Regions from separate parts of the Brevibacterium sp. NPDC056726 genome, predicted to be linked through region 2. Evidence: predicted binding sites of a transcription regulator. Region 2 holds the regulator's gene; each other region holds the start of a gene.
The links. Region 2 encodes HspR, which represses chaperone genes until heat shock. Its sites were predicted from a motif close to AAGTTGAGTCNNNNNGACTCAACTT; they were not measured.
Positions count from the first base shown of each region.

Region 1: a site for HspR is predicted at 2,060-2,084, ahead of clpB (ATP-dependent chaperone ClpB). Genes of this name have one in related genera too.
Region 3: a site for HspR is predicted at 1,401-1,425, ahead of ACFQ91_RS07195 (ATP-dependent Clp protease ATP-binding subunit). Genes of this name have one in related genera too.

Region 1 covers NZ_JBHTYZ010000001.1:747,191-750,465, forward strand. The annotation lists gene ACFQ91_RS03295 (NAD-dependent epimerase/dehydratase family protein) at 1-132, opposite strand, end outside; gene ACFQ91_RS03300 (Na+/H+ antiporter) at 418-1,998, shown strand; gene clpB (ATP-dependent chaperone ClpB) at 2,138-3,275, shown strand, end outside.
Region 2 covers NZ_JBHTYZ010000001.1:589,953-593,227, reverse strand. The annotation lists gene ACFQ91_RS02655 (nucleotide exchange factor GrpE) at 1-137, shown strand, start outside; gene ACFQ91_RS02650 (DnaJ C-terminal domain-containing protein) at 350-1,408, shown strand; gene ACFQ91_RS02645 (heat shock protein transcriptional repressor HspR) at 1,423-1,890, shown strand; gene ACFQ91_RS02640 (purine-cytosine permease family protein) at 2,571-3,275, shown strand, end outside.
Region 3 covers NZ_JBHTYZ010000003.1:198,346-201,620, reverse strand. The annotation lists gene ACFQ91_RS07195 (ATP-dependent Clp protease ATP-binding subunit) at 1-1,385, opposite strand, end outside; gene ACFQ91_RS07190 (DUF4188 domain-containing protein) at 1,535-2,005, opposite strand; gene ACFQ91_RS07185 (MerR family transcriptional regulator) at 2,129-2,788, shown strand; gene ACFQ91_RS07180 (DUF3152 domain-containing protein) at 2,851-3,275, opposite strand, start outside.

The DNA of each region.
Region 1 (3,275 bases), 160 kb from region 2:
CTCGTGGAAGTTGACCCCGGGGATCTCCGGGTCGCGGCGGCAGAGCGCATAGACCGTCTCGTCACGCGTCGCCAGGGCGCGAGCGATGGCTCCGCCGATGAAGCCGCTTGCGCCGGTCACCACTATCGCCACCGCTGCTCCTTCCCTTCAACCGCTCTCCCGCACGCTGTGCGTCGCCCTGCTAGTGCCACTGTAGCCGACGTCGGGGCCGCATCCGCGCGGATGCCCACATGGTCGATCCGCATCCGCGACATCGCACGGTCCGCACCGGCCCGCGACACCCGGGCCCCGCCTCGGCGCCGCGATTTCCTCATCCTTTCCCCTCTCAAGCGGTGAGCGCGAGCCTACAATGGGCACTGTCGCAACCGATACCTGTGCGAACAGCCTGCTCGCACACGCCGCCGCAGGAGGATGCCGATGACGACTCTGCTCATGGTCATCGGCTTCGGCGCGGCGACGAGCATCGTCGTCGGCATCGGACAGCGGCTCCGTCTGCCCTGGCCCGCGCTCATGGTCGTCGTCGGCATCGCCGGCGCGTTCATCCCCACCTTCGCCGATGTCACGATCGACCCCGAGCTCATCCTCCCCCTCTTCCTCCCGCCGCTGCTCTTCGCAGCCGCGCAGAAGACCTCGTGGGCGCTCTTCGCGATCCGGTGGCGGACGATCCTCGGCATGGCCATCGCCCTCGTCGGCGTCACGGTCGCCGCCGTCGCCGGGTCCGCGCTGCTCCTCATCCCGGGGATCACGATCGCCGCGGCCATCGCCCTCGGCGCGATGCTCGCCCCGCCGGACCCCGTCGCCGTCGACGCGGTCGCCGGCACCGTGTCGATCCCGCGCCGGATCATGAGCACCCTGCAGAGCGAGGGCCTGTTCAACGACGCCGCCTCCCTCGTCATCTTCCAGACCGCGATGGCCGCCGCCCTGGCCGACACGGATGTCGACTTCGGCAGTCTCGCCGTCGCCTTCGTCCTCTCGGCGGTCGTCGCGATCGCCATCGGCTGGCTCGTCGTCTTCGTCGCGTGGTGGGTGATGGAGCGCATCGACCACACGGTCGCCCGGTCCTCACTCCTCTTCGTCCTCCCCTTCGGCGTCTACCTGCTCGCCGAGCACTTCCACGCCAGCGGCGTCATCGCCGTCGTCGTCGCCGCCCTTGAGGTCCGGCGGCGCGACGTCGAGGGCAACTCCGCCGAACGCGTCACGCAGGCCACGACGTGGCAGGTTCTCGAGATGCTCATCACTGGCATCGCGTTCGGCCTCATCGGCCTCGACCTCCGCGTCGTCATCGAGACCGAGAGCTCCGACCTCGGGCGCGCCGTGCTCATCGGGCTGGCGATCGCCGCGGTCATCATCGTCGTGCGATTCGTCTGGCTCCTGCTCTCGATGCTGCTCATCAGCAAGCGCATCCGGGAGGAGGATCCGGACGCGGCCCCGCTCAACGTCCGCGACTCGGTGCTCATGACCTGGGGCGGGATGCGCGGGCTGGCGACGATCGCCCTGGCCCTGTCGATCCCGCAGCTGACCGACTCCGGCGAACCGTTCCCCGGTCGCTCCTACATCCTCGTCGCCGCCGCCGTCGTCCTCCTCGTCACCCTCGTCCTCGCGGGCCTGACGTTCCCGGCCGTCGTCGGGGCCCTCGGCATCGACGACGAGGCGGAGAAGGAGAGGCGGCAGACGGAGGAGATCGCGAAGCGCGCGTATGCCGCGGCGATCAGGCAGATCCAGTCCGATGACGACCTGCCCGATGATGTCGCCGAGGCGCTGCGGACCCGGTTCAGGACGCTGCGGACCCAGCTGCTCGGCACTCCCGATGATCAGGTGAGTGCGGAGAAGGCGACCGAGTTCAAGGAGAACCGCCAGCGGCTCCTCGCCGTGCAGAAGCGGGCGATGCAGGCCGCCCGGGACGAGGTGCTCCGGGCCCGCCGCGAACGCGGCATCGACCCCGAGGCGGCGGACAAGGTGCTGCGGCGCTTCGACCTGCAGGCGGTGCTGCAGTCGTGACCGGGACGGAGGCATGGGACCCCTGACATGAACGCTTGTGTGAACTGACCCTCGAAAATCAAAGTTGAGTGGAATAGACTCAACTTTGGAGGCGTTGCACCAGAGAGAAGCACAATCCACCACTGTTGAGGAGATGCGCATGGACGCACAGATGACCACCAAATCGCGAGAGGCGCTGCAGACGGCAGTCAACGACGTCGTCGCGCGCCACAACAACCAGGTCGAGCCCGCCCACATCGTGGCCGCACTGCTCGAACAGCCCGATTCTCTCGCCTCGAACCTCCTGGCGAAGGTCGGCGCTGACCGCAGCACCGTGCTCACCGCGGTCGCCGCCGTCATCGGCGGCTTCCCCACCGTGAGCGGACAGTCCGTGGCGCAGCCGAGCCTGTCCCGGGCCGCCCTCGAGCTGATGAACCAGGCGCAGGAGGAGATGACCTCGCTCGGAGACCAGTACGTCTCCACCGAGCATCTGCTGTTCGCCGCCGCCGGCGGCCATGACGGCTCCGGCGATGCGCTGCGCGCCAACGGCGCCAGCCGCGACGCCCTGCTCGCGGCTCTGCCGGAGCTGCGCGGAGGCAAGAAGGTGACCTCGGAGAATCCCGAGGACACGATGCAGTCGCTCGAGAAGTTCGGCATCGACCTCACCGCAGCCGCCCGCGAGGGCAAGCTCGATCCCGTCATCGGCCGCGACAAGGAAGTCCGTCGCGTCATCCAGGTGCTCTCCCGCCGGACGAAGAACAACCCCGTCCTCATCGGCGAGCCCGGAGTCGGAAAGACGGCCGTCGTCGAGGGCCTCGCCCAGCGCATCGTCGCCGGTGACGTGCCGGAGTCGCTGCGGGACAAGACGCTCATCAGCCTCGACCTCTCGGCCATGGTGGCCGGCGCGAAGTACCGCGGCGAGTTCGAGGAGAGGCTCAAGGCGGTGCTCGAGGAGATCAAGAACGCCGACGGCCAGATCATCACGTTCATCGACGAGCTCCACACGATCGTCGGCGCCGGTGCCGGCGGCGACTCCTCGATGGACGCCGGCAACATGCTCAAGCCGATGCTCGCCCGCGGTGAGCTGCGGCTCATCGGCGCGACGACCCTCGACGAGTACCGCGAGAACATCGAGAAGGATCCGGCGCTCGAGCGTCGCTTCCAGCAGGTCTACGTCGGGGAACCGAGCGTCGAGGACACGATCGCGATCCTCCGCGGTCTCAAGGAGCGCTACGAGGCCCACCACAAGGTCTCGATAAACGACGGCGCGCTCGTCGCCGCGGCGGGTCTGTCGAACC
Region 2 (3,275 bases):
TGCATGAGGCTCTCATGCAGCAGCCGTCGGACGAAGTCGAGGTGCCGACGGTGTTCATGGTCATGCAGCCGGGCTACCGCATGGGTGATCGCATCATCCGCGCGGCCCGCGTCGGCGTGCAGCAGCCAGAGGACTGACCGTTCCACCTTCGCCGAGGTGACCCGCCACCCCAGCGTCCGGCCACGGACGCTGGGAGCGGGGACCGCCTCGGCGACGGTCCGGAATCACCGGGAGGGAAGCCTTCGCGGGGATTGCGGATTGTGAGCAGACAGATGAACGGACGAATGACAGAGCCGGGGCGGACACGCACCGGCAGGCACAACAGGACTGAGAAGAAGGGAGGTGCCAGATGAGTACCGGACCGCAGAACGACTGGTTCGAGAAGGACTTCTACAAGACCCTCGGCGTCTCCAAGGACGCGTCGGACTCCGAGATCAAGAAGGCCTACCGCAAGCTCGCGCGGAAGTACCATCCGGACGCGAATCCGGGGGACGCCGAGGCGGAGGCCAAGTTCAAGGAGATCGGACAGGCCCACCAGGTGCTGTCGAACAAGGAATCGCGCGAACAGTACGACCAGGTCCGCGCCATGGGCAGCGGTGCCAGGTTCAGCGCCGGCGCCGGTGGTGCCGGGGGAGCCGGCGGCGGCTTCGACGACGTGTTCTCCGACCTCTTCGGAGGCGGCGGGCGCACCCGGACCCGGACGACCTACAGCGGCGGCGGGTTCGGCGGCGGCAGCGGCTACGGCGACGTGCCCCCGGATCTCGCCGATCTCCTCAACGGGTTCGGCGGCGGGTCGTACGGCGGCTACGGCGGCGGTTACGACACGGGCTTCGGCGGCGGATATTCGCCACCGGTCAAGGGCGGGGACATCAAGTCCTCGACGAACCTCAGCTTCACCGAGGCGGCCAACGGCGCATCCGTGAAGCTGCAGATGCCCGGCGGCAAGCCGCTGACCGTGCGCACCCCGATCGGCGTCAAGGACGGACAGAAGATCCGACTGGCCGGCAAGGGCAAGCAGAGCCCGAACGGCGGCGATCCCGGTGACGTCATCCTCACCGTCCACGTCAAGCCCCACCCGGTGTTCACCCGCGACGGGGACAACCTGCGGATGGACCTGCCGGTGAGCTTCGACGAGGCGGCGCTCGGCGCCGAGGTCAAGGTGCCCACGCTCGGCGGTCAGCCGGTGAAGGTGAAGATCCCCGCGGGCACGCCCTCGGGTCGGACCCTGCGGGTGCGCGGCAAGGGCGTGAAGACGAAGAAGGGCACGGGCGATCTGCTCGTCACCGTCGAGATCGTCGCGCCGAAGAACCTCTCGAAGGAAGCGAAGGAAGCCGTCGAAGCCTACAAGGCGGCGACGGAATCCGACGACCCGCGTGCCGGCCTGCTCGATCGGGCCAAGGCAAGCTGAGGCAGTGAGGCAGGATGCAGTTCTCTCAGAGCGCAGCGCTCTACGTCATCTCGGTGGCGGCGGAATTGGCGGGGATGCACCCGCAGACCCTGCGGCAGTATGACCGGATGGGTCTCGTCACCCCGCAGCGCACGGCCGGCAAGGGCCGACGCTACTCGGGGCGGGACATCGCCAAGCTGCGCCTGATCCAGCATCTCTCGAAGGACGAGGGGGTCAACCTCGTCGGGATCAAGAAGATCATGGAGATGCAGAACCAGATCGACGCCCTGCGCAGCCGGAACCGGGAACTCGAGGAGGAGGTCCTCGCCGAGGCGGCGGCACGCGAACGCGATTCGCGTGTCTTCGCTGCCGGTTCCGGCGGCGATGTCGTCTCGATCGCGCGCGGCCGGCGACCCAAGGTCACCGCCGAATCCGAGGCCGGTGCCGTCGTGCTCTACGACGATTTCACCACCCGAAGGGTCCGCGGTCCGGCGAAGGCGTGAGGGCGATCCGAGCGGTACCGAGCGGCTGTGACGGCAACCTGAGCGGCCCAGCGCGGGAGTGACCAGGGGCGGAGCACCATTTCCAGGGGCGGAGCGATCCGCCCCTTTCTCATGCCCGGATCGGGTTGTGGCCAGTTCGCTCTGAGATGGCCAAGGCAACCTTGGCCATCTCAGAGCGAACTGGCGCAAACCGGGTCGCGACCCGGACTCCACGGGCGCCGCTACTGGGGAGAGCGCTGGTCTCGGCGCGATCGTCGTCGATTGCGGGTCGCACGTCCGCGACAGGCAACCGACTGCGCGGCATGTCCGGCACACGCCCGTTTCGCCGACATCGCTCGATCTGTGCAACCCCGCCGAACCACCCGAACGGCGCTTCGGCTCACCCTGTTTCGGGCGGCTCACGTTTTGAACAGAGCCGCTCGAACCAGGATGAGCCGCAGCGTGAGGCTGCGAGGGTGGGAGCCTCAGAGGGCGCGAGTCATGGGGTGCGAGAACTCACGACGGGCAACCCTCCGGCGGCCAGGTTCGTGTGAGCGCACTGCGCCTACCAGGGCACCTTGTGCGCGGCGTTGCCCGCTGTCGAAACACGGGCGAAACGTTGCCCGCCACGGGACGAAACAATCGACTGTCAGGATGGGCGCTGTTGAGATCGACGAGCGACCGAGGAGACCACCATGACGATGTCTGCAGACAAGTCGACGGCGCCACCGGGGACGAGCAGCGAGGCGAAGGCCGCAGCGCGCGAGAGTCTCGAGGACTACACTCTGAGATTCGCGCCGCGCTCCTACCGCACGTGGGCACCGGCCGTGGTGGCGACGAGTGCACTGGGCGGCATCGCGTATCTCGCTGACTTCTCGATCGGCGCGAGCATCGGCCTGGCGCACGGCACAGCCAACGGCATCCTCGGCATCCTCACGGCGGCCATCATCATCTTCCTCACCGGCTGGCCCCTGGCCTTCTACGCCGCACGCTACAACCTCGACCTCGATCTCATCACCCGCGGCGCAGGGTTCGGGTACTACGGCTCGGTGATCACGAACATCATCTTCGCCACCTTCACGTTCATCTTCTTCGCGCTCGAGGGCTCGATCATGGCCCAGGGGCTCTACCTGGGACTCGGCATCCCGCGTCCGCTCGGCTACCTCCTCTCCACCGTCATCATCTTCCCGCTCGTCATCTTCGGCATGAAGGCGCTGGCCCGACTGCAGGTCTCGACGACACCGCTCTGGCTCGTCCTCATGGTCGTCCCCGTCGGCTACCTCATCGCCTTCCAACCGGAAACCGTGAGCACCTTCTTCGCGTACCAGGGCGAGAGCGGCGAGAGCGCGAACTTCGCCTCGGCCATGCTCGCCGCCGGAGTCTGCCTCTCGCTCATCGCCCAGATC
Region 3 (3,275 bases), on a different contig from region 2:
GAGTTCTTCTCCGCCTCGAGCTCGCCGAGCTCGGAGCGCATCGCTGCCGTGTCGACGACCGGACCCCGCTTGAGCGAGAGCCGGGCGCCGGCCTGGTCGATGAGGTCGATGGCCTTGTCCGGCAGGTACCGGTCGGTGATGTAGCGGTGCGAGAGTTCGACGGCGGCGCGGATCGCCTCGGCGTCGTAGGTGACACCGTGGTGCTCGGCGTACCGATCGGCGAGTCCGGCGAGGATCGTCACCGCGTCCTCGATGGTCGGTTCGCCGACCATGACCGGCTGGAAGCGGCGAGCGAGCGCCGAATCCTTCTCGATCGTGCGGAACTCACGCAGCGTCGTCGCGCCGAGGAGGTGGAGATCCCCACGGGCCAGGCGCGGCTTGAGGATGTTGCCGGCGTCCATCGAATTCGATTCGCCGCTGCCGCCTGCTCCCACGAGGGTGTGGAGCTCGTCGACGAAGACGATCGTGTCTCCGTCCTCGGCGATCTCGTCGAGCGTCTTCGTCAGACGCTCTTCGAAGTCACCGCGGTAGCGGGTGCCGGCGAGCATGCCGGGCAGGTCGAGGGCGATGACCCGCTTGCCGAGGAGCTGAGCGGGGATGTCGCCGGATTCGATGGCCTGCGCCAGTCCTTCGGCGATCGCCGTCTTGCCGACGCCGGCCTCACCGATGAGAACGGGGTTGTTCTTCGTGCGGCGGGCGAGGATCTCGATGGTCTCCTCGATCTCCGTGGCACGACCGATGACCGGGTCGAGCCGGCCTTCAGCGGCGAGCGCCGTGAGGTCGGTGCCGAACTTCTCGAGCATCGACTCCCCCTCACCGGACTCGGTCGTCCCGCCCTGCGTCTGCTTGGCTTCGGCCGCTTGGGCACCGGCCTGCAGGGTCGCCTGCGTGACCCCGGCCTGCGCGAGGATCCGCCCGGCGGGCATCTCCTGGTTGAGGACGAAGGCGAAGAAGAGGTGTTCGGGGTCGATGTAGGTCGAGCCGAACGCGCGGGCGACCTGGTAGGCGTCGAGCAGCGACTTCTGGGCAGCGCCGGTCAGTGTCGGCGCGCCCTCGGTCTCGCGTGCCTCGGCGGATTCGGGCAGGCGCTCGTCGATGGCCCGGGCGATCGCCTCGGGGTCCGCGCCGACCTGGCGCAGGGACGCCGAGCCGTGCTCGGAATCGACCATCACGCGCAGCAGGTGGAGGGCGTCGACCTCTTCCTGTCCGCGCCGCCGCGAGTACTCGGCAGCGCCATCGACGACTTCACGCGTGCGCTTGGACAGCAACCGGTTGATGTCGACGGAACGGCCCTGCCGTGGTGTGTTCTGACCCTGCAGATAGCGGGCGAGGAACTCGTCGAAAGAGCCTTCGCCACCACTGGAAGGTCCGAAGAAGTTAGCCAAAACGGTCTCCTTTGGAAGTTGAGCCAGGGTGACTCATATACGTCTGTTTGACTCAATCAACGAGAATCCTCCCGGTGATATTCCCCGTCCCTCCCCGGCGTGATGGAGGTCTCGCTTACCCATCGGAACCAAGGCTCTGACCAGTGATTTCACCGATCCAGACGGGCCTGGCGGTCGGCCGCGCGATGGCTGCGACCGGTGACCGGGCGGGATCCGACCACCTCGGCGAGTCCGATCGGGGGCATGCCCACGTAGATCGACTCCGCACCGGCCACCGGGTAGGTCTCATGCCACACGCCGACGGCACGCGGCGCATTCCGCGCGCGCCGATTGAAGGCCGACCATGCGGGTCGGTGGGACGCCTGCGGATCGGAGGCGTAGGCATAGAGCTTCTCGAGCGAACTCCAGTACTGCACCGTCCACGGACCGCGCGGGTCGGCGATCAGCCGGAAGCCGAGGAGTCCGGAGTCGGGGTCCTGCGAGAGCTCGCGGAGCATCGGCGGCATCGCCTGGAAGACGGGCAGCCAGAGGTCGGGGCGCCACCACTGACGGATGCGCATGCCGATGTGGAAGACGACGAGTTCGCCGTCGTAATCATGGGTGAGTCGAGTCGTCGTCATCGTGAGCTCCTGACATAATGGATACCTGCACTCTCCAATATTGGATAGTTATACTGTCCAATGTCAAGGGGACGGAGGGTGGAATCAGCCGGAAGAAGGATCAGACGCAAGAAGGAGGACTCTGTGCGGATCTCTGAGCTGTCGCGACGCAGCGACGTGCCGGTGGCGACGATCAAGTACTACCTGCGGGAGGGACTGCTGCCGGCCGGCGAGCGGACGTCGGCGACGCAGGCGGTCTACTCCGAGGCGCACGTCGACCGTCTCGAGCTCATCCGCGCCCTCCTCGGCCCGGCCCGACTGAGCATCGAGGCGGCCAAACGCGTGCTCGGCGTCATCGACGATCCGCCGGAGACGTTCTCCGAGGTGCTCGGCGCGGCACAGCACGCGACGATGCCCGCGCAGGCCCCCCGTCAAGCAGGCCCACCCCGTCAGACAGGCTCGTCCCGTCAGGGGCCAGAGGGAACCAGCACCGAGGCGGCCCTCGGCCTCGTCGCCGAACTCGGGTGGACGATCGACCCCGACAGCGTCGAAGTCGACCAGCTCGCCACGGCGCTGCGGGCTCTCGATGCGGCGGGCATCGACCTCATCGACGGCGGCCTCGCTCGCTACGGGCGCACCGTCCACGACCTCGCCGAGGCGGAGGTCGACACCGTGCCCACCGCCGAGATCGACAGCGCCGTGCGGCAGGCGGTGCTCGGCACCCTGCTCCTCGAACCGGTACTGCTCGCCCTGCGCCGCCTCGCCCAACAGGACGTTGCGATCAGACGGTTCAGGGAGGGCTGACCTCGACTCTCAGCTTGTCGTCAATCGCAGTCGGCCGGTCATCCCCGAGGCGGCCGAACCCACTACCCCTGGGACGGCCAGCCGTTGGGCGTGCAGCCGGACAGGCCCTTCGTCTGCTGCTGCATGAGCGGGGCGGTCTCCCCCGAACCCGGGCACGATTCGTGGCCGTGACCGAGCGCATGCCCGACCTCGTGGTTGATGAGGTACTGCCGGTACTGCGTGATGTCGTCGAACTCCGGAGTCGCGCTCACCCAGCGCTTGGCATTGAGGATGACGTTCGGGCCGTTGCGGCACGAGAGCTTCCCGAGCGTCTTGAGCGGCAGGCACATCTCATCGACGGTGTTCGGGCTCGCGATACTGATCATCGCGTCCTGCCCCGAATCGACGAGTTCGATCGACACGTCGTCGATGTCCTGCCAGCCGCGCTCGTCCTGGAGGGTCGCGATGATGAAGTCGGAGGCGCCATCGACGTCGATGGGCAGATTGT